DNA from 3 places in the Diaminobutyricimonas aerilata genome. Region 1 is predicted to be linked to each of the others. Evidence: predicted binding sites of a transcription regulator. Region 1 holds the regulator's gene; each other region holds the start of a gene.
What was found. The regulator LexA, encoded in region 1, represses DNA repair genes until DNA is damaged. The targets are predictions, from matches to a motif close to TCGAACANNTGTTCGA.
Positions count from the first base shown of each region.

Region 2: CLV46_RS08230 (HNH endonuclease signature motif containing protein) is a predicted target of LexA. The motif match lies at 1,255-1,270, and genes of this name have one in related genera.
Region 3: CLV46_RS12180 (alpha-ketoglutarate-dependent dioxygenase AlkB) is a predicted target of LexA. The motif match lies at 6,726-6,741, and genes of this name have one in related genera.

Region 1 is NZ_PGFF01000001.1:2,128,904-2,138,291, reverse strand. It holds gene CLV46_RS10325 (class I SAM-dependent methyltransferase) at 1-221, opposite strand, end outside; gene hflX (GTPase HflX) at 262-1,791, shown strand; gene CLV46_RS10315 (response regulator) at 1,859-2,515, opposite strand; gene CLV46_RS10310 (sensor histidine kinase) at 2,512-3,672, opposite strand; gene CLV46_RS10305 (ABC transporter permease) at 3,744-4,538, opposite strand; gene CLV46_RS10300 (ABC transporter ATP-binding protein) at 4,535-5,446, opposite strand; gene lexA (transcriptional repressor LexA) at 5,597-6,271, opposite strand; gene CLV46_RS10290 (LysM peptidoglycan-binding domain-containing protein) at 6,503-6,862, shown strand; gene CLV46_RS10285 (histidinol-phosphate transaminase) at 6,898-7,983, shown strand; gene hisB (imidazoleglycerol-phosphate dehydratase HisB) at 7,980-8,585, shown strand; gene hisH (imidazole glycerol phosphate synthase subunit HisH) at 8,588-9,220, shown strand; gene priA (bifunctional 1-(5-phosphoribosyl)-5-((5-phosphoribosylamino)methylideneamino)imidazole-4-carboxamide isomerase/phosphoribosylanthranilate isomerase PriA) at 9,291-9,388, shown strand, end outside.
Region 2 is NZ_PGFF01000001.1:1,704,077-1,713,464, reverse strand. It holds gene CLV46_RS08240 (hypothetical protein) at 1-233, opposite strand, end outside; gene CLV46_RS16665 (nitroreductase family protein) at 285-1,241, opposite strand; gene CLV46_RS08230 (HNH endonuclease signature motif containing protein) at 1,467-2,849, shown strand; gene CLV46_RS08225 (DUF1304 domain-containing protein) at 3,020-3,412, shown strand; gene CLV46_RS08220 (helix-turn-helix domain-containing protein) at 3,427-3,636, opposite strand; gene CLV46_RS08215 (DUF2975 domain-containing protein) at 3,636-4,133, opposite strand; gene CLV46_RS08210 (LacI family DNA-binding transcriptional regulator) at 4,197-5,204, opposite strand; gene CLV46_RS08205 (Gfo/Idh/MocA family protein) at 5,278-6,489, opposite strand; gene CLV46_RS08200 (ABC transporter substrate-binding protein) at 6,702-7,964, shown strand; gene CLV46_RS08195 (carbohydrate ABC transporter permease) at 8,010-8,945, shown strand; gene CLV46_RS08190 (carbohydrate ABC transporter permease) at 8,942-9,388, shown strand, end outside.
Region 3 is NZ_PGFF01000001.1:2,516,777-2,526,164, forward strand. It holds gene CLV46_RS12140 (DeoR/GlpR family DNA-binding transcription regulator) at 1-286, shown strand, start outside; gene otnK (3-oxo-tetronate kinase) at 283-1,542, shown strand; gene CLV46_RS12150 (class II aldolase/adducin family protein) at 1,539-2,168, shown strand; gene CLV46_RS12155 (hypothetical protein) at 2,191-2,565, opposite strand; gene CLV46_RS12160 (glycosyltransferase) at 2,707-3,690, shown strand; gene CLV46_RS12165 (DUF2795 domain-containing protein) at 3,729-3,920, shown strand; gene CLV46_RS12170 (lipase maturation factor family protein) at 3,937-5,379, shown strand; gene CLV46_RS12175 (DUF6157 family protein) at 5,423-5,833, opposite strand; gene CLV46_RS12180 (alpha-ketoglutarate-dependent dioxygenase AlkB) at 6,008-6,712, opposite strand; gene CLV46_RS12185 (ABC transporter ATP-binding protein) at 6,841-8,454, opposite strand; gene CLV46_RS12190 (ABC transporter permease) at 8,457-9,388, opposite strand, start outside.

The sequences.
Region 1 (9,388 bases):
CTGATCGGCCCCCATCCGCACCCCAGATCGAGCAGGTGACCGCCCGGGGGAGGCGCCGGTACGGATGCGAGCAGCACCTGGGTCCCCGTATCCACACGGTCGGGGCTGAACACCCCGGAGGCGGTCGTGACGGCGAGGTCGCGACCGGCGAGGCGCACGTGGATCCGGCGAGGGTGGAGCTCACTCCCGGGCGACGCCGAGAAGTAGTGGTCACCAGCCATGCAGAGAACTTATCGAATAGGAGCAAGTAGGGTGGCATCAATGGCAGATCAGCGAACGGACGCAGAGTCGACGACGACGGATGCGGTGGACCGGGTGCTCTCGCGCGAAGCGGAGCGTCCGGCGGGCTACACGCTGTTCTCCGCGGGACGGGCAGAGGCTCTGCAGGACGACAACGGCTACCTCGACGACCGCGACGGCGAACAGTTCGACCGCGAGGACCGTGCGGCGCTGCGGCGCGTGCAGGGGCTCTCGACCGAGCTCCAGGACGTCACCGAGGTCGAATACCGGCAGTTGCGGCTCGAGAACGTCGTGCTCATCGGCGTGTACTCGGGCAGCACGCTCGCCGACGCCGAGAACTCCATGCGGGAACTCGCCGCGCTCGCCGAGACCGCCGGAGCCGTCGTGCTCGACGGTCTCCTGCAGCGCCGACCGCATCCGGACCCCAGCACGTACCTCGGCCGCGGCAAGGCGCAGGAACTCGCCGACGTGGTTGCGAGCCTCGGCGCCGACACCGTCATCGCCGACACCGAACTCGCGCCGAGCCAGCGGCGTGCCCTCGAAGACGTCGTGAAGGTCAAGGTGATCGACCGCACGGCCGTCATCCTCGACATCTTCAGCCAGCACGCCAAGAGCCGCGAGGGTCGGGCGCAGGTCGAACTCGCGCAACTCGAGTACCTGCTGCCGCGACTGCGCGGGTGGGGTGAATCGATGTCCCGCCAGGCCGGTGGTCAGGTGGGTGGCGCGGGAGCCGGAATGGGCAGCCGCGGACCCGGTGAGACGAAGATCGAGCTCGACCGCCGCCGCATCCACACCCGGATGGCGCGGTTGCGCAAGCAGATCAAGGGCTTCACGCCCGCGCGCGAGGCGAAGCGGGCGAACCGCGAACGGTTCGCCGTGCCCGCCGTCGCGATCGCCGGCTACACGAACGCCGGCAAGTCGAGCTTGCTGAACCGCATCACCCGCGCCGGGGTGCTCGTCGAGAACGCCCTGTTCGCGACCCTCGATGCGACGGTGCGCCGTTCGCGCACCGAGGACGGCCGCGAGTTCACGATCGCCGACACGGTCGGCTTCGTGCGCAACCTGCCGCACCAGCTCGTCGAGGCGTTCCGCTCGACGCTCGAGGAGGTCGCGCTCGCCGACGTGCTCGTGCACGTCGTCGACGGATCCCACCCCGACCCGGGCAGCCAGATCGCGACGGTGCGCGACGTCATCGGCGAGGCAGGTGCCCGCGACATCCCCGAGATCGTCGTCTTCAACAAGTCCGACCTCGTCGACGACGACACGCGGCTCGTGCTGCGCGGTCTCGAGCCGCAGGCGATCTTCGTCTCGGCGCGCACGGGGGAGGGCGTCGACGAGCTGTTCGCCCGTATCGGCGAGCTCCTGCCGACCCCTCCGGTCGAACTCGACGTCGTGGTGCCGTTCGATCGCGGCGACCTGGTGGCCCTCGCGCACCATCGCGGTGTCGTGCTGTCCACGGACTACGACGAGCTCGGCACCCGCCTGCACGTGCGTGTCGACCCCGGCACCGCGGATGCGCTGCGTCAGGGTGGCACCGTCGTCGTCAGCTGACGGAGCGGCTTCCCGACGCCCGTCCGGTCTCCCGACCGGGCGGGCGTCGTCGCGTGCGGGGGACACGTCAGGGCCGCACGAGTCCCGTCTCGTAGGCGAGGATCACCGCGTGCACGCGGTCGCGCAGCGCGAGTTTCGCGAGCACCCGGCCGACGTGCGTCTTGACCGTCGACTCGGACACGAAGAAGCGCTCGGCGATCTCGCCGTTGCTCAGGCCCTCCGCCATCGCCACGAGCACCTGCCGCTCCCGCTCGGTGAGGGCGTCGAGACGGTCGTCGACGACCGGGGTATCGGGCTGCAGTCGGTCCCCGAACAGCTCGAGCATGCGCCGGGTGACCCGCGGGGAGACCGCCGCATCCCCGGCGGCCACGGCGCGGATGGCCGAGAGCAGTTCGGCCGGCCGGGTGTCCTTGAGCAGGAATCCGCTCGCTCCGGCGCGCAATCCGGCGAAGGCGTACTCGTCGAGGTCGAAGGTGGTGAGGATGAGCACGCGCGTGTCCGGGTGGTCCTGGGCGATGCGCCGGGTCGCCTCGATGCCGTCGCCGTCGGGCATCCGCACGTCCATGAGCACCACGTCCGGGCGGGCCTGGGCGACCATGGTCAGCGCCGTCCGGCCGCTCGCGGCCTCGCCCACGACCTCGAGGTCGGGCTCGGCCTGCAGCACCATGCGGAAGCCGAGTCGCAGCAGGTCCTGGTCGTCGACGAGGGCGATGCGGATGGTCATCTGTTCCTCTCCGGGTGGTGGAGTACGACGTGCACCCGCCATCCTCCGGTCTCGCGGGGCCCGACGTCGACGGTCCCGTTGTACAGTGCCGCGCGCTCGCGCATCCCGAGCAGCCCGCGACCGCCGCTGTCGGAGCCGGGTGCCACGCGTGGCCCGTCGTTGATGACGACGACCTCGGTCTCGTCGGGTCGCGCCTCGATGTCGATGGTGACGGAGCCCGCGCCGACCCCGTGGCGCAACACGTTGGTCACCGCCTCCTGCACCACCCGGTAGACGGCGAGCTGCAGGGCCGCATCGGAGGGTGGCGTGCCCTTCACCCGGTAGTCGACGGCGAGGCCGGCCTCACGTGCGGTGCGGACGACCGCGTCGAGGTCGTCGAGCCGCGGCTGCGGGGCGGTGCCGGCGTCGCTGCCGAGCACGCCCAGCATGCGGCGCATCTCCGCGAGGGCCTCCCGACCCCCGCTGGCCGCCCTCCGCATGAGGTCCTCCGCGGCGGCCGGATCGCGGGCGACGGTCGCCGCGGCGCCCTCGGAGAGGGCGATGACGACCGTGAGTCCGTGGGAGACGACGTCGTGCATCTCCCGGGCGATCCGCGCCCGTTCCGCCGCGGCGGCGAGCTCCGCCTGCTGATCCCGTTCCCGGGCGAGGCGTTCCGCCCGGTCGACGAGCGCCATGAGGTATCGGCGGCGGTTGCCCACGTTGACCCCGATGAGCACGGCGATGAGCAGCAGTGCGGTGTAGGGGATGACCGCGAGCCAGACGAGCGAGACCGGACCCTGTGAGGTGGCGGTGGAGGTGCCGGCCGAGACGCCGACGGCCATGCCGAGCAGTGTCGCGACGGTGTGCGATCCGAATCCCGCCCACGCGAGCCACGGCGCCAGGTACACCGCACCGGCGTAGACGATGAGCAGCGGCGCGATGATGTCGCCCTGCTCCGTGATGGCGAACGCGATGAAGGTCGTCACGCTCGAGACGACGACCGCCGCGACGGGATAGCGTCGGCGTCCGAGCACGGCGACCACCCAGACGAGCGCGGGCAGCACCGCGACCGCCCAAGTCGACGAGCCCACGATCCAGACGAGTGTCGAGAGCGCGTAGAGCGACGCGACGATGATGTCGGTCGCGTTCGGGTGCGCCGCGAAGAAGCGCCGCAGCACTCCCGGTGGCCGCGGCAGCTCGAGCGGCCCCGCCGACGATGCGTCGACGGGGCCGCTCTGCGGTCGGTCGCTCAGACGTCCCTCCGCTTCAGCACCAGGGCGGCCGGCACGAGCGAGCCCGCGGCCCACGCGACGGCGACCGCCATCGCCTGCCAGTATTCCAGCACCCCGCGACCGAAGCCCACGATCTGTTCGCCGGCGGTCGGCAGCAGCGCGGGCGTCACGGCCTCCGCGATCTCGGCCGGCAGCAGCACGACGAGCACGGGCAGGACGAGAATGACCGCGATGACCACGATGATCCCTCCGGCGCTCGACCGCAGCAGCGTGCCGACTCCGAGGGCGAAGAGCGCCACGAGGGCGAGGTAGGTCGGTCCGCCCAGCAGCTGGCCGAGCAGCGTGGGGTCGGTGAGCGGCACGTCGAGGCCGCGTTCGGCGAGGGCCGGCAAGGTGGCGAGGTAGCCGCCGAAGCCGCTCAACGCCGCGACGACCCACACGGTCACCCCGAGCACGACGGCCTTCGCCGCGAGCACCGGGATGCGCCGCGGAACGGCCGTCATGCTCGACCGCACCATGCCGGAGGAGTACTCGCCGCTCATGGTGAGCACGCCGAGTACCGCGGCGATCAGTTGCGTGAACAGCACGCCGGCACCGAACACGGGGGCGACGAACGCCGCACGCTCCTCGACCGGAACGGGTCCGGGCGGGAACGGGGCGGTCGAGGCCAGCAGCAGCCCGAACCCGATCGAGACCACGACGGTCACGGCGAGGAGCCACACGGTCGAACGCAGCGACGAGAGCTTGATCCACTCCCCGGCGACCACCCCGGCGGAGCTCACCCCGCGACGGTCCACGATCGCGGCGCTCATCGGGTCGCCCCGATCGCTGCCGAGCCGTATTCGACGGCGTCCCGGGTGAGGTCGAGATAGGCGTCCTCGAGGGAGCCCGCGACCGTGGTGAGTTCGTGCAGCGGGATCCCCGCGCGCGCCGCGGCGTCGCCGATCTGCTCGGGGGTCGCGCCGGTCGCCTCGAGGGCGCCGTCCTCCGCGACCGCGATCTGCACGCCCGGGAGGGCGGCGGTCAAGGCATCGGGACGGGGTGTGCGCACGCGCACGAGCGTCGTTCCGGCACCGACGACCTGATCGACGGGAGCGTCAGCGAGCACGCGACCCCGGCCGATCACGATGAGGTGGTCGGCCGTCTGAGCCATCTCGCTCATCAGGTGCGAGGAGAGCAGCACCGTGCGTCCCTCGCTCGCGAGGTGCCGCAGCAGCATCCGCACCCAGCGCACGCCTTCGGGGTCGAGGCCGTTGACCGGTTCGTCGAGGATGAGTACGCGCGGATCGCCGAGCATCGCCGCGGCGATGCCGAGGCGCTGCCCCATACCGAGCGAGAACCCGCCCACGCGTTTGCGGGCGACTGTCTCGAGGCCGGTGAGTTCGATGACCTCGCGCACCCGGCGGCGGGGGATGCGGTGGGTCGCGGCGAGAGCCAGCAGGTGCTTCTCGGCAGTGCGGCCCGGATGCACGGCCTTCGCGTCGAGCAGCACGCCCACCTCGTGCAGCGGGGCACGCAGCCGGGCGTAGGGACTGCCCGACACGAGCACGCTGCCGGCGTCCGGACGATCCAGGCCGACGATCATCCGCATGGTGGTGGACTTGCCGGCGCCGTTCGGCCCGAGGAAGCCGGTGACCCGCCCCGGCGGGATGGTGAAGTCGATGCCGTCGACCGCGGTCTTCGGCCCGTACCGCTTGGTGAGGCCGTGTGCCTCGATCATGTCGTCCTCCGTCTGTCTGCTCCGCGGGATGCGGGCACGGTGAACGCTACGGATCGGGCGCGGTGCGCTCGTCGGAGGACGGACGGATCTCTGCGGGCCCGGATGGCACCGCGGTACGACGCCGCGCCGGGCGCCGACCCGACGAGGGTCTCAGACCGAACGCAGCACGGCGACGACCTTGCCGAGCACTTGCGCGTAGTCGCCGAGGATCGGTTCGAACGCGCTGTTGCGCGGCAGCAGCCAGGTGTGGCCGTCGCGCTGACGGAACACCTTGACGGTGGCCTCGTCGTCGAGCATCGCGGCGACGATCTCGCCGTTCTCGGCGGTGTTCTGCTGGCGCACGACGACCCAGTCGCCGTCGCAGATCGCGGCGTCGATCATCGACTCGCCGACGACCTTGAGCATGAACAGCTCGCCCTTGCCCACGAGCTGGCGGGGGAGCGGGAACACCTCGTCCACCTGCTGCTCCGCGGTGATCGGGATGCCCGCCGCGATGCGGCCGACAAGCGGCACCAGGGCGGCGTCTCCGATGGTCGAGGTGGCGGGCTCCGCGTCGGAGGTCGAGGGCACGTCGATGAGCACCTCGAGGGCCCGCGGACGGTTCGGGTCGCGTCGCAGGTAGCCGCTCAGTTCGAGCTGGTTGAGCTGGTGGGTGACGCTCGAGAGCGACGACAGCCCGACGGCGTCGCCGATCTCGCGCATGCTCGGCGGATAGCCCCGGCTCGCGACGGACCGCTGGATCGCCTCGAGGATCGCCATCTGCTTGTCGCTGAGGCTCTTGCGGCGCCGGGTCGCACGATCGCCGGCGGGTGTCGTCTCGTCCATCGCGCGCTCCAATGTCGGTGGCTCCTGTTCGACTGTCTCTCGAACAATCGAAACTGTATCCGCCTTCGGGCGCACAGGGAAACATCCGTTCGAGCGTGTCGCCTGAAGAACGGGCGAAACGCGCTCTGCGCTTGAAACTCTGTTCGATCGAAGATATGTTCGGTACACAGTTTCGCATCGGGCGCTCCCGGCCGAGCGCCCGATGCGGACTGAGTCCGCAGAGGAGGACCGATGAGCACCGCTTACGCACCTACCGGCATCACCCGACCGACGCGCACCCCGCGACTCCGACTGACCCGTCGCGGTCGCGTCGTCATCACCCTCGCGGCGGCGCTGCCGTTCGCGGCGGGCGCCGTCTTCTCCGCGCTGAACGGCGGCGACGCCGTCGCGACGGCGGATCAGCGCGCGGTCGACTTCTCGTACGTCACGGTCGAGGCGGGTGAGTCGCTGTGGGGCATCGCCGAGCAGGTGGCGCCCGAGGTCGACCCCCGCGACGTCGTCGACGACATCATCGGACTCAACGGGCTCGACGGCGCGGCCGTGCAGCCCGGTCAGCGCATCGCCGTGCCGGTCGCCTACGCGGCCGACTGACCGGCCGCTCCGCGTCCGCTCATTACACTTCCGGGGTGACCACCCTCGACGAGCTGCCCATCCGTGACGACCTGCGCGGTCTATCGCCGTACGGCGCCCCGCAGAAGCACGTGCGGATCGCGCTGAACGTCAACGAGAACACGCACGGCATCCCCGAGGAGGTCGTCGACCACGTCCTCGCCGCCCTCGGGTCTGCGGTGCGGGGCATGAACAGGTACCCCGACCGCGAGTTCACCGAGCTGCGCGAACACCTCGCCCGCTACCTCAGCGGACCGGAGGGCACCATCCACCCCGAGCAGGTGTGGGCGGCGAACGGCTCCAACGAGATCCTGCAGCAGATCCTGCAGGCGTTCGGCGGCCCGGGCCGCTCCGTACTCGGGTTCCCGCCCACCTACTCGATGCACTCGATCCTCGCCGCCGGCACGGGCACGCGCTGGATCGCCGCCGAGCGCGACGCCGCCTACGAGATCTCCGTGCCCACCGCCGTCGCGGCGGTCGAGGCGCACCGCCCGGACCTCGTCTTCCTGTGCGCCCCGAACAACCCCACCGGCACCCCGCTCACCATCGACGTCATCGAGGCCGTGTACGACGCCACCGACGGGATCGTGGTCGTGGATGAGGCGTACGCCGAGTTCATGCCCGACGACGCCCCGAGCGCGCTGACCCTGCTGCCCGGTCGCCCGCGCCTCATCGTCAGCCGCACCATGAGCAAGGCGTTCGCGTTCGCGGGGGCGCGGCTCGGCTACCTCGCCGCGGACCCGGTGATCGCCGACGCGCTGCGCCTCGTGCGGCTGCCGTACCACCTGTCCGCGCTCACCCAGGCGGCCGCGATCGCGGCGCTGCAGTGCGCCCCGCAGATGCTCGCGATGGTCGACGAGATCCGCGGTCAGCGCGACCGCCTCATCCGGGACCTCCCCGCCCTCGGCTTCACCCCGCTGCCCTCCTGGTCGAACTTCGTGCTGTTCGGCGGGGTCGAGGACCCGCACCGCACCTTCGAGGCGCTCCTCGCCGAGGACATCCTCATCCGCGACGTCGGCATCCCGCACCACCTGCGCGTGACGGCCGGCACCGAGGAGGAGACCACGGCGTTCCTCGAGGCGCTCGGTAGGATCAGAGCATGACGGCAGAACGGGTCGCGGAGCTCCGCAGGGAGACCAGCGAGTCCAGCATCCGCTTGAGCATCGACCTCGACGGGTCCGGTCGCTCGCAGATCAGCACGGGCGTGCCGTTCTTCGACCACATGCTCACCGCATTCGCGAAGCACTCGCTCGTCGACCTCGAGGTCGAGGCCCGCGGCGACGTCGACATCGACGTGCACCACACCGTCGAGGACACCGGCATCGTACTCGGCACCGCGATCGCCCGCGCGCTCGGCGACAAGGCGGGCATCGCCCGCTTCGGCGACGCCCTCGTGCCGCTCGACGACGCGCTCGCGCAGGCCGTGGTCGACGTCTCCGGCCGCCCCTACCTCGTGCACGGCGGCGAGCCCGCCGGCTTCGAGTTCCACCTCATCGGCGGGCACTTCACCGGCTCGATGGTGCGCCACGTGTTCGAGGCCATCACCTTCCACGCCGGGTTGACCGTGCACCTCACGGTGCTCGCCGGGCGCGACCCGCACCACATCGCCGAAGCGGAGTTCAAGGCGTTCGCGCGGGCGTTCCGGCAGGCTGTCGCACCCGACGCGCGCGTGACGGGCATCCCCTCCACCAAGGGGGCGCTCTGACCGTGGCCACCCCCACCGTCGCCGTGCTCGACTACGGCTCGGGCAACGTGCACTCCGCCGTCAAGGCGCTCGAGGCCGCCGGGGCACGCGTCGACCTCACCTCCGACCGTGCCCGCGTCATGGCGGCCGACGGGCTGCTCGTGCCGGGCGTCGGCGCCTTCGCCGCCGTCATGGACGCGCTCACCCGCGTGCGCGGCGGCGAGCTCATCGAACGCCGGCTCGCGGGCGGCCGGCCGGTGCTCGGCATCTGCGTCGGCATGCAGGTCATGTTCGACCGCGGCGTCGAGCGGGGCGTCGAGACGCCGGGACTGGGCGAATGGCCCGGCACCGTCGACGAGCTCGATGCGCCCGTCGTGCCCCACATGGGCTGGAACACCGTCGAGGCGCCCGGCGATTCGGTGCTGTTCGACGGACTCCACGACGAGCGGTTCTACTTCGTGCACTCCTTCGCGGCGCAGGAGTGGACGCTCGAGCCGATGGGTCCCTTCGCGAGCCCGAAGGTGACGTGGGCGCAACACGGCACGCGGTTCCTCGCCGCCGTCGAGAACGGGCCGCTCTCGGCCACCCAATTCCACCCCGAGAAATCCGGCAGCGCGGGCATCCGCCTGCTCGGCAACTGGCTGCGCAGCCTCTGACGGCGTGCCCGCCGCAGGTGGGCTAGTATCTGGTTCCTGTTGCGGCGATCCGGCCGCGGAAGGCGAAGCGATGAGCGAGTTCAGCACCACCCCGGCACTGGTCCTGCTGCCGGCGGTGGATGTGGCCGGCGGCAAGGCCGTGCGCCTCACCCAGGGCGAAGCGGGCAC
Region 2 (9,388 bases), 420 kb from region 1:
GTGTCGCGGACCGGCGCCGGGGCCGGATCGGGCGCGACGGGTGGCGTGTGCACCTCGGGCGCCGCAGGCCACTCGGGCGTCGGTTCCGTCGCATCCGCGTCGGTATCGGACCGTGGAGTGTCGCCCGGAACCCCGTCGGTGAACGGGTAGCGGAACCCCTCGGGAGGCGGCCGATAGTTGGACCGCCGGCGGATCGGCGGGTCGCCCGCGCTGCCGTCGACGTCGTGCTGCATGTGCCCAGAGTATTGCCTGCGTGCGCGCGACACCGCGCCGACCCGCCTCCGTCAGTGGATGACGGCGATCTCGTCCGTGGTGCGGCGAGGCGAGCGTGCGACTCGGAAGCCCGGCGCGGGGTATCCGATCGCGACCATCAGGATGACCTGATCGTGCTCCTCGAGACCGATCGCGGCACGCAGGCGGTCCGCCCGATCGTTGCGTACGGACATGTTCAGCATGCACGTGCCGACGCCGAGCCCGTGCAGCGCGTGCACGAGGCTCATCGCGAAGAGGCCGCCCTCGATGTGGGGTTGATTGCGTTCCTCGACCCCGGCGAAGAGCCGCGAGTCGACCGTGATCACGGCCACACAGGGCACCTGCTCGGCGAACCCGCGATTGCCGTTCTGGAACTTCAGCACCCGACGCACCTGCTCGGGGTCGTCGAAGAAGTGGGCCGTCCACGACTGGCGGTTGCACACCGACGGGGTGTGGCCGGCGAGGTTCGCGGCATGCAGCAGCACTTCGCGCGGCACCCTCCGCGAGGAATCGAAGTCGCGGATGCTGCGGCGGCTCTCGAAGAACCGCGTCACCTCATCCGTGGTCAGGTCGTGGCGGGTGATGTCGGCTCCGAGGGGGCTCACGACGTCGGCACGCACCGCGTCGGTGTTCCAGCTCGTGAGCGCCGTACGAGCGTCCTCCGCGTAGCCGACGTGTGCGCCGACGAGCGCCTCGCGCCGGGCGACCGGGATGAGCGACTCCAGTCGCTGCGAGACGGCCGCACCGAACTGCGTCTTCGGGGCGGCGAGGGCCAGCCCCTTCTCGACGCGGTGGTAGTCCTTCGTGAGCTGGGTCTCGAGCTGCCGGCCGGTGACGCCGTAGGCGACCGCGGAATCCGGGGGCGCGGCGGCGCGCATGTAGCGTCGGCGGTCGAGGCGGTACTCGCGGCGCGCCACCTGCTGGCGTCGCTGGTCCGAGTACCACTTCCGCGCCGACCGCGGGACGAACTTCTTGATGACCGCTTTCATGAATCTCTCCCAATAGAACGCCGGTTCTACTGCTCTCCGCCTACAGAGTACCCCGCCCCCCGTTCGGGGCACCGTCGGCGTTTCGGGGGACGTGGACCGTCCGTCCCCCGTCATGGGCGGGGGTGTCCTTGGTCGGTTCGCCGCCTCCCCACTCTCGGTGAGTCCGGCCTCCCCCCGGTCGGACGCGTGGGTCCGAATGTCGGTGGTGTCTGGTGTCCTGTGGGTATGGAGCAGGGCAGCACCGCCGCGGAAGTCGCCGCGATGGCGCCTGCCGGCGCGGGGCTCGAGGCGCAGTTCCTGCTCGCCGAAGAGCTGCAGATGGTCGACCGCGAGGTCAACATCGCCGCCTTCCGTCGTCTGGAGCTGGTCGAGCGATTCCGCCTCGCCTGCGGCGCCCCGTCCGCGGCGGATGGGGTACGGTTCCGCGCCGATTCCGAGCTGGGATGGCGGTCGCTCCGCGCCGAGGTCGCGACGATGCTGTCCACCACCGAGCGCACGGCGGAGCAGTTGCTGCAGACCGCGTGGGCCCTGCATGAGCGACTTCCGGGCACGCTTCGCGTGTTCCGAGAGGGGTCGATCAGCGAACGACATGCACATGTGATGGTTCGGCACAGCGTCGGCCTCACGGCGGAGCAGGTCGTGGAGCTCGAGAAGGGCGCGTTGCGTGTCGCCGAGCGGATGAATTCGGCCCGATTCGATCACCGCGTGCGGATGCTGCGGCAGAAGATCACGGCCGAGAAGGCGGTCGAGCGGCACCGGGCCGCCGCTGAAGAACGTCACGTCGCGGTGGAGTACACGCACGACCAGATGGCGTACCTGACCGCCTACCTTCCCGCCGTCGAGGCCACCGCCATCCTCAACCGGCTCGAGGACACCGCGCTCGGGCTGCGGGGCGCGCCGGAAGAGACGCGGTCCCGTCGCCAGATCATGGCCGACACGTTGACCGAGCTCCTGCTCGGCGGCGACGCCCCCGGTGCCAGCCCGATCGTACCGACGGTGCGACTGACGGTGCCCGTCCTCACCCTCCTCGGGCAGTCGGACGAACCGCCCGTGCTCGACGGCTTCGGCCCCGTCGACCTGGAGACCGCGTGCCGGCTCACCGCCGACGCGCCCTCATTCACCCGGGTACTCACCCACCCGGAGACCGGCGCGGCGCTCTCCATCGGCCGCACCCGGTACCGGCCGACGACCGCGATGAGGGACTGGCTGCGGATGCGGGACGGCACCTGCCGCTTCCCCGGCTGCGGGCGCGCTGCCGACCGGTGTGACCTCGACCACACGACCGACTGGGCGGACGGCGGAGCCACCGATCACCTCAACCTCGCTCACCTGTGCCGAGCTCATCACACCCTGAAACATCACACGGGCTGGACGGTGAGACCCGGTCCCGCCCCGGGTGACCTCGAGTGGACCTCCCCGCTCGGATCGACCCATCTCTCCGAACCGGAGATCCGCTACGGGCCTCCCCCACCGACTCCGGCGTTCGAGGTGTCGCCGGCGGGTGACGCCCCCGAACTCGAGCGGATCGGTCCCGACCCGCTTGCCGACTGGTACGACTCGGAGTGGCGGCGCATCCTGAACACCTACGCCGACCCGTTCGCTCCCTGAGCCCGTCGGAGCGAGCACGGCATCGTGGACCCGTTCGCTCCCTGAGCCTGTCGAAGGGAGCACGGCATCGTGGACCCGTTCGCTCCCTGAGCCTGTCGAAGGGAGCACCGCGGAACCACCCGCCTCATAGAGTGAGCGTCGTCCATCCGTGAACGCACAGGAGGCAGCCCATGGTCGTCGTCGTCGGTCTCGTGCTCGTCGGTTTCGCCGCCCTCGTGCACGTGTACGTGTTCTACCTCGAGTCGATCGCGTGGGAGCGCGAGAGCACCCGCCGCACGTTCCGGGTGAGGACGCCCGAGGAGGCCGCCGCGACCAAGGTGCTCGCCTTCAACCAGGGCTTCTACAACCTGTTCCTCGCCATCGCGACGGCGCTCGGCATCGTGTTCGTGGCCGCGGGCTCGACCGTGATCGGCGCGACGCTCGTGTACGTCGGCGCGGGATCGATGGTGGCGGCAGGACTCGTGCTGCTGCTCTCAAGGCCTGCGAACGCCCGGGCGGCGATCATCCAGCTCGGCCCGCCGCTGCTGGGCGTCCTCGCCCTCGCGATCGGTCTTGCGAGCTGACGACGGAGCGCGGATCAGTCCTCGTCGACCCACTCGAGCAGGTCGCCCGGCTGGCACTCGAGCGTGCGACACATCGCCTCGAGCGTGCTGAACCGCACCGCCTTCGCCCGGCCGTTCTTGAGCACCGCGACGTTCGCCGGGGTGAGACCCACCCGTTCCGCGAACTCCCCCACGCTCATCTTGCGCTTGGCGAGCTCGACGTCGATGCGCACGACGATGGGCATCAGATGACGCCTTCCATGTCGGTGCGCAGTGCGGTCGCCTGCCGCAGCAACGCTCGCAGTACCACCATGAGCAGCACGAGCACGGCGCCGATCAGCACCATGCCGAACAGCACGATCGGGATGCCCGGGTCACGCAGTTCCGGCGTGAAGTAGATGAACGCTGTCAGGTAGACCGCGAGGCCCGCGAGCAGCGACCAGGCGATCACGAACGCCCAGACGATGCCGTCGACCCAGCGAAGAGACGCCTCGCTGAAGATCCGGTCCTTCTGCACCATCGTGAGCAGCCGCCACGTGCAGACGATCACGACCTGCACGCACAGCACCCCGAGTTCGGCGACCACGAGGATCGGCCACAGCAGGTGCGCCGCCTCCGGCGCCTGCTGCACGTCGTGGGTGACGTCGCCCGGCAGGCTCATGACCTGCATCACGATGAGGAACGCGAACAGCGTCGCGAGGAAGACGCGAAGAAGCAGCACGGGAACACGGATCGTCGGCATCCATCGAGTATCAGCGTGAATCTATCGAAAGTCAATAGACGGAGTTCGCCGTCACGCGAAAGTTCAGTGCTGCCCGCACGAGTTGCGCAGCACCAGCTCGCCGGCGAACACCTCGTGCGTGAGGTCGGCGTCCGAGCGTTCGAGCACCCGCCGCACGGCCGAGTCGGCCATCGCCTCGATGGGTTGCCGCACCGACGAGAGTGCAGGCCAGGAGTACTCGGTCTCCCACGACCCGTCGAACGCCACCATCGCGACGTCGCCCGGAACGTCGATGCGTCGCTCATGGAAGGCACGCAACAGACCGAGGGCCGTGCGATCCGAGGCGACGAACAACGCCGAGGGACGGTCGTCGTCCACCGCGAGGGCGAGCCCGGCACGATACCCGCCGATCCGGGTCAGCTCCGTCGCGATGAACGGCCCGGGTGCCACACCGGCGTCGGTGCAGGCCTCCATCCATCCGAGGTAGCGGAGCTCATCGGTGTTCGGCTCGCCGACGTATCCGATCGAACGGTGCCCGTGCTCGATCAGGTGACGCGTGGCCTCGATGGCGCCGGCGCGCAGGTCCACCCCGAGGCTCGCGAGGCCGGGCTGCGGGGTCGCGGTGTTCAGCTGCAGCCACGGGATGCCGACCGCGTCGAGCGCGGACACGTCGAGCGGTGCACCGGCGGGGAGCACGAGAACGCCGTCCACCTGACGGGACGCGAACTCGTGGAACCGGGTCAGGAGCTGCTCGGATTCCAGTGACGACGCGGTGGTGTACAGGGCGTACCCGCGTCGGCGCGCTGCCGCCTCGATCGCGCTCGCGAATTCGCTGAAGAACGCGTTCGCGAAGACCGGGTCGTCCCCGTCGGGCACGACGAGCACGAGCGTGCTCGCCGAGCCCGACTTGAGTGCTCGTGCAGCCTGATTCGGGCGGTAGCCGAGGGTCGCGACAGCCTCGCGCACCCGTTGTGCGGTCGCGGGGGCCACCGGAGCGCCACCGTTGAGCGTGTAGCTGACGACCGCATCGCTGACGCCCGCGAGTCGTGCGACGTCGGCGCGCGTCACCTTCCGCGGACTCGACTGGGTCATCGCCCTCCTCTTCGACTGGTCACACCATACGACGCGGCGGGATCCGTGCTCGCGGCGACGGTGCGGGGCGGAATCAGCGGGATCCCGGAGCGTCGCCGAAGTCCGGGATGGTGAGTCGCTCGCCGCCGGCGAGGGCCGATTGATGAGCGATGAGGCCCGGCAGCGTGTACCGAGCGGCCGTCCAGGCGTTCACGGGCGGGACGACCCCGTCGCTGATGGCCCGCACGAAGTCGTCGACGAGGAACTGGTGGCTGCCCTCGTGGCCGTCGGGTGCCACCGCGAACTCCTTCGGCAACCGCGCCGCTTCCGCGTCATGCACCGGCGCGTGACCGGAGACGAAGGCACTCCGCAGCGACGGGGCGACGTTGGCCAGCCGGGGGTCGTCCTCGGAGAGCGTCGCGCGGGTCGCGATGACGGCGGACACATCCTCGGCGCCCTGCTTGTCCTGCCAGACCGACGTGGTCGCGAGCTGCTCGAAGCTGCCCTCCGTGCCGAACCAGCGGAACCGGCTCTCCCGCAGCGGAGACGGATAGCCGACACGGCGGAACTCGTTGATGCGCATCGACCCCCCGCCGGCGAGCTCGAACAGTGCCGTGGCGTTCGAGAAGTCGTTGCCGAACATGCTCACCTCGGTGTCGAAGACGCCGTCGTTCCGGTCGTCACGCACGCCGATGCAGCTGACGCTCGTCGCGTAGGTGGGGATCGCGCCGAGTACGCCGCCGATCGAGTGCGTCGGATACCACATCGGCGGGTAGCTCGCCGTGGCACGCCACCCCTCGCCGCCCGAGTACCGGTAGGCATCGTAGAACCCGAGATCCATGTCGTGCAGGTAGTCGCCCTCGGCGTAGAACACGCGACCGAACGCACCCTCGGCGAGTCGCTGGCGCGCGAACACCGTGGCCGGGTTGTACTGGCTCGTCTCGCCCATCATGTAGGTGAGGCCGGTCTCGCGGACGGCGTCGATGATGGCCGCGATCTCGTCGACGGAGATGGCCATCGGGACGGCCGAGTACACGTGCTTGCCCGCGCGGAGCGCCGCGACGACGAGCGGCCCGTGCGTCCAACGCTGGGTGAAGATCGCGACCGCGTCGATCGACGGATCGGCGATCATCGCATCGAAGTCCGGCCGCGTGCCGGCCAGGCCGAGGTCGCGCACGAGCTGGTCGGCCCGCTCGGGGATCGCATCGGTGGCGTACACGGCCGAGATCCCGGGGTGCAGCTGGAACAGCGAGGCGAAGTGCGCCGAGAACTGGCCGGCACCGACCATGCCGAGGGTGAATGTCATCTCCGGTCCTTCCGTGGGGGAATCCGCGGCGCGGATCGAGGTCCTCCGGCGACGCGCGTCGGGTCAGTGTGGCATCCGTCGTTACCCGAGTCAACCCAATGAACATGCGGCACGTCGAGTTCGCATCGGGCTCTTGTGTCGCGCGATTTACTCGGGTAACGTCCCCGCTCAACAGGCCGCCAGGTCCACCCCTCGACGACGGAGGTTCGACGATGAAGTCACGGTCCCGCAGCGCAACCGCTGCCCTCACAGCGGGCGTCACGGCACTGATGCTCAGCTCCTGCGCCGGCGGCGCATCCGACTCGGGGAAGGTGACTCTCGAGTTCCAGACCGCGCAAGCGGCCGACTCCCCCCTGCTCGCCGTGCTGACCGAGATCACGGAGCAGTTCGAGTCCGAGAACCCCGGCGTCGACATCGACCTGAAGACCGGCGGCAACGACTACGAATCCCAGATCAAGGTGCGCCTGGCCGCGCGGAACCCACCAGACATCTGGGCCACCCACGGGTGGTCGCTGCTGCGCTACGGCCAGTTCCTCGCACCACTGCAGGACGAGCCGTGGGCCGAGCACTTCAACCCGGCGCTCGCGCCGGTCATGAAGAACGACGACGGAGAGTTCTTCGCCCTGCCGGTCGACACCGCGGTGTCCGGTCTCATCGTCAACGAGACCGTGCTCGAACGGGCTGGGCTCTCCGCGGACGACATCACTGATTGGGACTCGTTCCTGGCCGCAGCCGAAGCCGTGGCCGCCACGGGCGCCGTGCCACTCACCCTCGCGGGGTCGAAGGACGGTTCGGCCGGCAACGTGGTCGACTGGCTCGCCCCCGGGGCGTTCGACGAAGACCAGCTCGCCTCGTTCGAGAAGGGCGAGTTCGACGCGGACGGCTACGAGAAGATCCTCGCGGTGCTCGAGACCTTCCGCTCCAAAGGATGGATCAATCCCGACTACTCCTCCGCCACCGGCGACGACATGGCCCGGTCCCTCGCTCAAGACAGGGCCGCCTTCGCGTTGAGCAGCAACGTGCTCGTCACGCAAGCGCTGTCGTACGCACCCGGGGCGCGACTCGCGTTCGTTCCCGTGCCGGCCATGAACGGCACGGAGTCCTACCTCATCGGCGGCGAGAACACCGCGTTCGGTGCCGCGCGCGACGGCGACCACCTCGACGAGGCGAAGGAGTACCTCGCCTACCTCGCCCAGCCCGAGAACGATGCTGCCCTCGCCCAGGCGACCGGCAGCATCCCGGGCCTGACCAACGTGGAGGCGGACCTCGGCGTGCTGCAGCCCAGCTACGAGAAGTGGGTCGAACCGGGCACCGTGCCGCTGCGCCCCTTCTTCGACCGCGCGTACCTGCCGAACGGGATGTGGAACACGGTCGTGACGACCGCGGACAGTGTCATCGCGGGTCAGTCGTCGCCGGCCGACAGCACGAAGAAGGTCGCGGATGATTTCGCGACCCTCTACAAGGAAGCCGAGTGACGGGCGGATGACGGCCCTCGACTCTGCGATCCGGCGGAGGACACCGTGACGGTCCGTGCCGTCGAGCAGCAGACCGCTCTCGGATCGCGGCGCACGCACCGGCGTGCGTCGCGGTTCCGCGGCGCGAGCATCAACCTGCTCTACCTGCCCGCGCTCGTGCTCTTCGCGGTGTTCACGGTCTACCCGCTCATCAGCGGGGTGGCCCTCTCATTCACCGACTGGGACGGGTACAGCCCCCAGCGGGCCTGGGTGGCAGCGGAGAACTACGTGCGCCTGCTCACCGACGACACCTTCCGCTCGGTGCTCGGCAACACGTTCATCTACGGCATCGGCAGCACCGCGATCCAGCAGGTGATCGGCCTCGGACTCGCGCTCGCCCTCGACCGCCGACTGCGCGGGCGCAACGTGGCTCGCGCGATCATCTACCTCCCGGTGCTCGTCTCCCCCATCGTGATGGGCACCTTCTACTACCTGCTCTTCCAATACGACAACGGAGCGCTCAACGACCTCGTCGTCGCACTCGGGGGGCAGCGGCAGGCGTGGCTGAGCACGGCGGCCGGCGGCATCACGACGATCGTCCTGGTCAACTCCGTGCAGTTCGTCGGAACGTCGATGATCATCTACCTCGCCGGACTCCAGGCCATCGCGCCCGAGTACACCGAGGCGGCGATGCTCGACGGAGCCAACGCCTGGCAGCGGTTCTGGTCGGTCACCCTCCCCCTGCTGCAGCCCGCCTTCGCCACGAGCGTCATCCTGAACCTGATCGGCGGCCTGAAGCTCTTCGACGTCATCCAGGTGCTGACCGGCGGCGGACCGGGCACCTCGACGAGCTCGGTGTCGACCCTCATCGGCACGACCTACTTCGCCAATCAGGCCGCCGGCTACTCGGCGGCGATGGGGGTCGCACTCTTCGCCATCATCGCGGTGCTCACCGTGATCGCGAACGCCGCCCTCAACCGTCGTCGATTGGAGCAGCAATGAGTACGGCCGCCTCGCGCCCGGCGCCGTCCGCGTTCTCGGGACGCGCCGCGGATCTGCTCGTCGCCGCGTTCGTGCTCCTGATCGTGGTGCTCCAGCTCGTGCCGTTCTACGTGGCGATCACGACCTCCCTCAAGGCGAAGACCGACCTCTCCCCGCAGTGGAGTCTTCCGACGACGAACCTCGTGTGGAGCAACTTCGTGCAGGCCGTCACCGACGGCGGCATCCTGCGGGCGATGGGCAATTCCGTTCTCGTCGCCGGGGTGTCGACGCTGTTCGTGTGCCTGCTCGGGGCGATCGCGGCGTACCCGCTCGCGCGGCGCCGCTCGCGCTTCAACTCGGGGATCCTCGCCGTGAACGTCGGGCTCATGATGGTGCCCGCGCTCAGCATCCTGGTGCCGCTGTACTCGATGCTCGCCGACATGCGCGCGCTCAACACCTACTGG
Region 3 (9,388 bases), 390 kb from region 1:
ACACACCCTCGACACGCTCTCGGTCGACGTCGCCGTACTCTCCGCCACCGCCGTCGACTCCACCGGGCTGCTCTGCGCCAACGCCCTCGACGCCGCCCTCAAGCGGCGCATGGCCGCCATCGCTACCCGACGCATCCTGCTCGTCGACTCGGGCAAGCTCAGCGCCCGCGCCCCCATCCGCTTCGGCACCCTCGACCTCGTCGACGTCGTCGTGACGGATGCCCGGGCCACCCCCGATCAGCTCGCCCTGCTCGCGTCGGGGGGCGCCGAGGTGGTGACGGCGTGAGCGGACCGTTCCTGGGCGTGATCGCCGACGACGTGACCGGCGCGTGCGACCTCGCGGGCACGGTCGCCGAGCTCGGGCACTCGACATCCGTGCACCTCGGGGCGCCGCACGGCGACCTCGATGCGGACGCGGACTGCATCGTCGTCGCGCTGAAGACCCGCACGATCGACCCCGACGACGCGGTCGCGCACTCGGTGGCCGCCGCCCGCGCGCTGCTCGACGCCGGTGCCGCCCGGCTCTATCAGAAGTACTGCTCCACATTCGACTCGACCCCGCGCGGCAACATCGGTCCCGTCGCCGACGCTCTCCTCGCGTTGCTCGGACGCGACGCCGTGTCGATCGGCACCCCGGCCACCCCGCAGGCCGGGCGCACCCAGTACCTCGGCCACCTCTTCGTCCACGACCGGCTGCTGTCGGAGTCGTCGCTGCGCGACCATCCGCTCACGCCCATGCGCGACCCCGATCTCGTGCGGGTGCTCTCCGCCCAGTCGGCACACCGGGTCGGACTCGTCCCGCACGCCGCCGTGCGGTGGGGACCGTCGGCGGTCGTCGACGCCGTGCGGTCGGCGAGCGCCGAGCACGTGCTCGTCGACGCCCTCGACGACGGTGACCTCGATGTGATCGCGGCCGCGATCGACGACGTCGACTCCCCCGTGCTGCTCGGCGGCGGAGCGGGTCTCGCCGCCGCCCTCGCGCGACGCGCCCTGCCCGCCACCGCCGCCGCCCCCCTGCCCGCGGTCGAACCGGGACGCCGCCTCGTGCTCTCCGGCAGCGGATCGGAACGCACCCGCGAACAGGTCGCCGCGTTCGCCGGGACGGTGCTGCGCCTCGACCCGCTCGCCCTTGCCGGCGACCCGGATGCGCTCGACGCGCTGCTCGCGGCGACCGACGAGGCGCTCGCGGGCGATGCCGCGGTGCTCGTCTCGGCTACGGACGAACCGGATGCGGTACGGCGCGCCCAGACGGAACTGGGCGTCGAGCGGGCCGCCGGCCTCGTGGAGGATGCCCTCGCGCGCATCGCCGTGCACGCCGTCGACCGCTCGGGGGTGCGCCGGCTCATCGTCGCCGGCGGGGAGACCTCCGGAGCCGTCGCCGCCGCGCTCGGCGCGACCACGCTGCGCATCGGCCGGCTCGCCGCCCCCGGTGTGCCGTGGGCCGTCGCCGACCGCGAGGGCGTCCTCGTCGCGCTGCTGCTCAAGTCGGGCAATTTCGGCGGTCGCGACCTCTTCACCACCGCGTGGGAGAGCGCCCCGTGACCGGCACCCTCGACGCGCTGCGCGAGCCGCTCGTCGCCGCGTGTCGGCACCTCGCGGCCTCGGGTCTCTCGCCCGGCAGCTCCGGCAATGTCAGCGTGCGCGTCGGGGACCGCATCCTGATGACCCCGACCGGCTCGAGTCTCGCGCGGGTACTGCCCGAACAGCTCGCCATCGTCGACCTCGACGGCGTCGCCGAACCCGGCCCGGCACCCTCGAAGGAGGTGCCCGTGCACCTCGCGATGTACCGCGCCCGCCCCGACGCGACCGCGGTCGTGCACCTGCACTCCCCGCACGCGACGGCGATCTCGTGCCTCCCGCCCGACGAGCACGGACGGGCGGCGCTCCCCGCCCTCACCCCGTACCGCGTCATGCGACTGGGCGACGTGCCCGTCGCGCCGTACGCCCGACCCGGGTCGGCGGAACTCGGGGCGGGGGTCGCGCGGCTCGCGCCCGCGAACGCCGTGGTGTTGCTCGCGAACCACGGCTCGGTCGTCGCGGCGGCCGGGCTCGACGCCGCCGTGGACCTCGCGGAAGAACTGGAGACCGCGGCTCAGGTCACGCTGCTGCTGCGGCAGACGCCGCGCATCGAGCTCGACGCCGAGCAACAGCGCGAACTCCGCGGCTGAGCTCCCGAGGAGGAACGCACCTTCAGCGCTCCCGGCGGGGAACGCGCGGTCGGGCGCGAGGCGGGGCGGGCGGCAGCGACTCCGCGTACGCGAGGGCCGCGTCGGCGAACTCCGGCCACGTCGTCGCGTGCGCCACCGGCACGACGACCCAGTCCCGGAACACCCGGTCCGCGCCCGGGGCGAACACCACGGCACCCGGCAGCGCGAGCGCCCGCGCGTAGGAGGCGCTGCCCGCGCCGAGCCGCAGGGTGAGCCCTCCGTCGACGAGGCAGGCGAACATCCGGCCGCCGATCGAGAGCATCGGGCGGCCCATCATCCGTCCGCGGCGGATGCCCGCGCCCTCGAGCCCCTCGGCGACCGCCTCGAAGTCGCCTACGCCATCCCCGGTCGCGTCCATGGCACCTCCGCGAGGAGTATCCCGCGCCGTGCCGCCTCGTGGAACCCCGCACCCCTCGCTCCGCGTTCGCTGGAGATCGATGGCGCGGGATGGTCTCGCGGCGGGCACGGCGGTTCGCTGGAGCGAGAACCCGGAGGTGTCATGCGGATCCTGACGTGGACGGTGCACGGCTCGTACGCGAACTCCCTCGTGCGCGGCGAGCACGAGTATCTGCTGCCCTGGACGGCGGAGGGCGGACCGTTCTCGAGCGGCCGCGGCGGCTACGACGAGCACTGGCCCCCGCAGGCGCAGAACGCGCCGGTGGAGCACCTGCGCGACGCGCACGTCGACGTCGTGGTGCTGCAGCGCATGGAGGAGCTCGACCTCGCGGAGACGTGGCTCGGCCGGCGCATGGGACGCGACGTTCCGGCCGTGTACATCGAGCACAACACGCCCCGCGGCGATGTGACCGGCATGCGGCATCCGCTCGCCGACCGCGACGACATCCCCATCGTGCACGTCACCCACTTCAACGCGGCGTTCTGGGACAACGGCGTCGCCCCGACCTTCGTCATCGAACACGGCGTCGAGGACCCCGGCCACCTCTACACCGGCGAGATCCCACACCTGGGCGTCGCCATCAACGAACCCGCCCGGCGGTTGCGCGTCACCGGCGCGGACCTGCTGCCCCGGTTCGCGCGAGCCGGCCGCATCGACCTGTTCGGCATCGACGGCGAGAAGCTCGCCGACGTGGTCGGACTCGGGCCGGACCGGCTCACGCACGTCGGCGACATCCCGCTCTCGAGGATGCACCCGCAACTCGCGCGCCGGCGCGTCTACGTGCATCCGAATCGCTGGACCTCGCTCGGACTCGCGTTGCTCGAGGCGATGCACCTCGGCATGCCCGTCGTGGCGTTCGGGTCCACGGAGGCGGCTCGAGCGGTCCCCGCGGAGGCCGGCGTCGTCTCGACCGATGTGGACGAGCTGACCCGGGTCGCGGCGCGGCTGCTCGCCGATCCCGCCGAAGCCGCCGCGCGCGGGGCAGCCGCGCGCGCCCACGCGCTCGAGCACTACGGACTGGATCGCTTCCTGCGGGATTGGGACGCGGTGCTCGGCGAGGTGGCGAGCCGATCGCTCGCCGCCTGATCGCGCCACCCGGCGCAACCGACAGAAAGGGCATCCGAATGGCTGACGTGAATCCGATCGAATTGCAGAAGCACCTGGGCGGGGTCGACTACCCCGCGTCGAAGGACGACCTCGTGAAGGCCGCGGAGGGCAACGGCGCCGACGACGAGACGTTGGAGGCGCTGCGTGCACTCCCCGACCAGGAGTACGGCGCCCCCACCGACGTCACCAAGGCCGTCTCCGGCAACTGAGAGCGGGGCGGCGGCGATGGAGTGGCCGATCAGCCATTGGTTCGACGCGCACGACTACGAGTTCGCCCGTCTCGTGCTGCAACGCGGCGTCGCCGCGGTTTACGTCGTCGCCTTCCTGTCGACCGCCGCCCAGTTCCGCCCCCTCCTCGGGGAGCGCGGGCTGCTGCCCGTCCCCGAGCTGCTGGAACGCGCGCGTCACCTGCGCGGACCGACCCTGTTCCGCTGGCGGTACTCCGACCGGATGCTGCTCGTCGTCGCGTGGACGGGCGTCGCGATCGCGGCCTCGCTCGTGCTCGGCCTGCCGCAGCTCGGACCGCCGTGGGTGCCGATGCTCGCGTTCCTCGCGCTGTGGTTCCTCTACCTCTCGATCGTCAACGTGGGGCAGACGTTCTACGGGTTCGGTTGGGAGATGCTGCTCGTCGAGGCCGGCTTCACGGTCGCGTTCCTCGGCTCCGATCAGGTGCCGCCGCCGCTGCCGGTGCTCGTGCTCGTCGTCTGGCTCGTGTTCCGCCTCGAGTTCGGCGCCGGGATGATCAAGATGCGCGGCGACCGGGTGTGGCGCGACCTGACGGCGCTGTACTACCACCACGAGACGCAGCCGATGCCGAACCCGGTGAGCCGGTTCGCGCACCTGCTGCCGAAGCCCATCCACCGCCTCGAGGTGGTCGGCAACCACATCGCCCAGCTCGTCGTGCCGTTCCTGCTCTTCGTGCCCGGATGGGTCGGCAGCATCGCCGCGCTCGTCGTCATCGCCACCCAGTTGTGGCTCGTGATCAGCGGCAACTTCGCCTGGCTCAACGTGCTCACGATCGTGCTCGCGTTCGCGCCGATCACCGACTCGTTCATGCACGCCGTCATCCCGGCCGCCCCGCTCGACTGGGGCTCCGGCACCACGTCGCCGCTGTGGTGGATGATCGTCGTCGGCATCGTGACGGTCGGCATCCTCGTGCTCTCGTGGCCGGCGCTGCGCAACCTGTTCTCGCGCCGGCAGCTGATGAACGCGGCGTTCAACCGGCTCAACCTCGGCAACGCGTACGGCGCCTTCGGCAGCGTGACGCGCGAGCGCTACGAGGTCGTCGTCGAGGGCACCCGCGACGAGAACCCGCGCTCGGCCGAGTGGCTCGAGTACGAGTTCAAGGGCAAACCGGGCGACGTGCGACGCACCCCGCGCCAGTTCGCCCCGTACCACCTGCGGCTCGACTGGCTCATGTGGTTCCTCGCGCTCGGTTCGCCTGGCGAGCAGTGGTTCATCCCGTTCCTCGCGAAGCTGCTCGAGGCCGACCGGACGACTCTGCGGTTGTTGCGGCGCGATCCGTTCGACGGCGAGCGCCCGCGCTGGGTGCGGGCACGGCTGTACCTCTACCGTTTCAGCACGCGCGAGGAGAAGCGCCGGACGGGCGCCGTGTGGGTGCGCGAGCCCGTCGGCGAGTACGCGCGGCCGATGTCGCTGCGGCGCTGACCCGGGCGCGCTTCGAGCCCGGGTCGGCCCGGGTGGCGACGCCTCAGGCGCGCTTCGACCGCATCGCGCGGGTCTGGGTGAGCGCGGGGTCCGTCTCGAGTCGGCGGTACTCCTCCGACCCGACCGGCACGAGAGCGACCCGTCCCTGCGCGTCGTGATGCAGTCCCCATCCGTACCGTTTGCCGAGGGGCGACGACCGCAGGCACGCCTGGCTGCGGGCGAAGAAACGCTCGCGCTCGACGGCGCGCTCGGGCTCGGGGATGCCCTGACGTTCGGCGTGCACTGCGAACAGCACGTCGTCGGAGGTCGATCCGTACGGATGCGCGGCGATCAGCTCGTACTGAAGCTGCGCGACGGTCGGCTTGTCGCCGCGCGCCGCGGGCGCCTCCGCCGAGGCGACGGGGCAGTCCGGTGCGATCGCGATGAACGTGTCGTAGTAGTTCGTGGTTCCCATGTGCCTCCTCCTGACGCCAGTGTGCCGCGGCGGTGGCGACGACGTCTTGCACATTTCCGACGGACGCCGAGGCCCAGCGCGGGCCGCACGCTGAGCCTGTCGAAGCGGGTCGTACGGCAGGTCCCTTCGACAGGCTCAGGGACCGGGAACGCTCAGGGACCGGACTGGGACGGGTCAGGCGGTGCGATCGGTGAAACCGACGACCGGCCGTCCGTAGGTGAAGCCGCCCGGACGGCGCTCCGGGGCGCCGCTGCGGGCGTACGCGGGACGGAACTGCACGCTCACGCGCGGGCCGACCGCCTTCGCCGTCTTCAGCACGGCGTGCTCGTGCGTGCGTTGGCAGCTGCCGCCCATGACGAGCAGGTCGCCGTGTCCGACCGGGAAGCGCATGACCTCTCCCCCGCCCTTGGGACGGATCGCGAGGCTGCGCGGGGATCCGAGCGACAGGATGCCGATGCGGGTGTCGTTCATGCTGTCGCGGGCGACGTAGTCGCCGTGCCAGGCCACGCTGTCGTTGCCGTTGCGGTAGAAGCAGAGCCCGGCCGTCGCGAACTCGTCGAGTCGGCCCGCCCGGTAGTACCGGTTGAGCGCGCCGCGCGCCTCGGTGAGCGCCGGATCGGGCAACGGATCGCCGTCGCCGTACGAGCTCACGAGTCGCGGCACGTCGACGACGCGGTCGTACATCTCGCGGCGATCCGCCCGCCACGGCACCGTCTCGACGAGACGCTGGAACAGCCCGTCGGAATCCTTCGCCCAGCCCGGCAGCACGTCGACCCACGCGCCCGCACCGAGTTCGATGCGACGCATGGCGCTCAACTCGCCGAACGTGGCCGGGGCATCCGGCTCGTCGAAGAGCGAGGCCTGGAACGCGATGCTCATGCGGGCGAGCCTATCGAACACGTGTTCGAACGTCGAGCCCTTGGCGCGATGCCGTCCGGGGTGGTCCCTTCGACAGGCTCAGGGACCGACAGGCTCGGGGACCGACAGGTTCAGGGACCGGAGGCTCCTCAGGCGATGTTGCGGCGCAGGGGGTCGGGGATGGCGGCGAGCAGCTCGCGCGTGTACTCGTGCTGCGGGTAGTCGGTCACCTGCTCGGTCGGGCCGCTCTCGACCACCCGTCCGTTCTCGAGCACGATCGTCTCGTGCGCGAGCGACCGCGCCGAGAGCAGGTCGTGGGTGATGTAGAGCATCCCGAGATCGCGCTCGTCGACGAGTTTGCGCAGCAGCTCGAGGATCTCCGCGCGGATCGACACGTCCAGGCTCGAGACCGGTTCGTCCGCGACGAGGATCTCCGGATTCGGCGCGAGCGCCCGGGCGATCACGACGCGCTGGCGCTGCCCGCCGGAGAGCTGGTGCGGCAGCTTGTCGATGAACCGCGACGCGGGGGTGAGTCCGACCTGCTCGAGCAGCTGCTCGGCACGGAGGCGCACGTCCTTGCCGGTGACCCCGCCGTAGTTGAGCAGCGGACGCGAGAGCGTGTACGCGACCGTGCGCGTCGGGTTGAGCGAGGAGTACGGGTCTTGGAACACGTACTGCGCTCGCTGCCGGTAGTCCCGCAGCGCGCGCCCGCGCAACTGCTCGACGTGCACTCCCCCGGCGACGACCGAACCCGAATCCGGCCGTTCGATGCCGATGAGGATGCGCGCGAGCGTCGACTTGCCCGACCCGCTCTGGCCCACGAGGGCCGTCACGCGCCCGGTGCGCAACCGCAGCGACACGTCGTCGAGGGCCTGCACCGTCGACTTCGTGCGCCCGCGACCGGTCGCGTAGCGCTTCGACAGGCCCGTCACCTCGAGCAGCGTGTCGTCGTGCTCGGCGGTGCGCCGCAGCGCCGTCTCCCGCGATGCGGCGTACGCGCCGAGGAGCTTGCGGGTGTACTCGTGCTGCGGGGCCGCGAGCAGCTGCCGGGCGCCGTTCTCCTCGACGATCTCGCCGCGGTACATCACGAGCACCCGGTCGGCGATCTCGAGCACCGTGCCGATGTCGTGGCTGATGAACAGCACCGCGAAGCCGAAGCGCCCCTGCAGTTCGCGCAACCGGTCGAGGATGCGGCGCTGCACGAGCACGTCGAGCCCGGTCGTCGGCTCGTCGAGCACGACGAGCCGCGGGTGCAACGCGAGCGCGAGGGCGAGCGCGACCCGCTGCTTCATGCCGCCGGAGAGCTCGTGCGGATACGCGCGCAGCACGTGCGCGTCGAGCGAGACCATCTCGAGCAGCTCGGCCGCCCGCGCCTTCTCGTCCCCGGAGCCCTCGGCATCCGGATGCGCTCGGAACGTCTCGGAGAACTGCTCGCCGATCGTGATGACCGGGTTGAGCGAGTTCATGCTCGACTGGAACACGGTCGACAGCCGCACCCAGCGCAGGCGCCGCAACTCCTCGTCGCCGAGGGTGGAGAGGTCGCGTCCGTCGAAATGGACCGTGCCGCCGATCTGCTTCGCCGGCTTGTCGAGCAGCTGCAGGATCGCGTTGCCGAGCGTCGACTTGCCGCTGCCGCTCTCGCCGACGAGGCCGACGAACTCCCCCGGATCCACGTCGAACGAGACCCCGCGCACCGCGTCGTGGGGATCCTGGTCGCGCGGCGTGTAGCGCACCGACAGGTCGCGCACCTCGAGCAGAGCCATGGTCATTCCTCCCGCAGGTGCGGGTTGCTGAGCGCATCCACACCGAAGTTGATGAGCGTGAAGCTCGTGATGAGCAGCGCGAGCGCGAGACCGGGCGCGACGAGCCACGCCCACTGCCCGATGAGCAGCGCCCCGCCGATCGACGCCTGGTTGAGCATCGTGCCCCAGCTCGTGGTCTGCGGATCGCCGAGGCCGAGGAAGGAGAGACCCGCCTCGCCGCCGATCGCCCCGAGCGCCGCGCCCATGAACCCGACCACGATGAGCGAGCTCATGTTCGGCATGATCTCGCGCACGATGATGCGCCAGGTGCCGTCGCCGGCGAGCTTCGCAGCGGTGACGTAGTCGCGGGTGCGCAACGTCATCACCTGCGACCGCTTGATGCGGGCGCCGTACGCCCAGCCCGTGACGCTGATCACGATGATGATGAGCCACAACCCGCGCACCGGCGAGTACGAGGCGAGCGTCACCATGAGCGGCAGCACCGGCACGACGAGGCCGAGGTTGATGAAGAAGCTCAGCACGTCGTCGACGATCCCCTGCCGGTAGCCGGCGAGCAGTCCGATCGCGAGGCCGATGATCGTGGAGATCACGCCCGCGACGATGCCGACGATCATCGAGGTCTGCGCACCCCAGATGAGCTGGCTGAGGATGTCCTCGCCCTTGTTGGTCGTGCCGAGCCAGAACTCCGCGGTCGGGTCGAGGCTCGGCGCCCCGACCGTCTCCCTCGGCGCGTACGGCGCGATCACCGGGGCGAGCAGCGCGATGAGCGCGAACCCGAGCACCATGAACATGCCGACCCGGCACTTCACGTCGCGCCAGAGCACGACGAACCAGCCGGGGACGCGCCGCTTGCTCGCGATCTCGGCGAGCGCCGCGCCCGCATCCTCGCCCTGCGGGGTGGGCCCGAGCGCTCCGGTGCCGCCTCCCGTGGTCA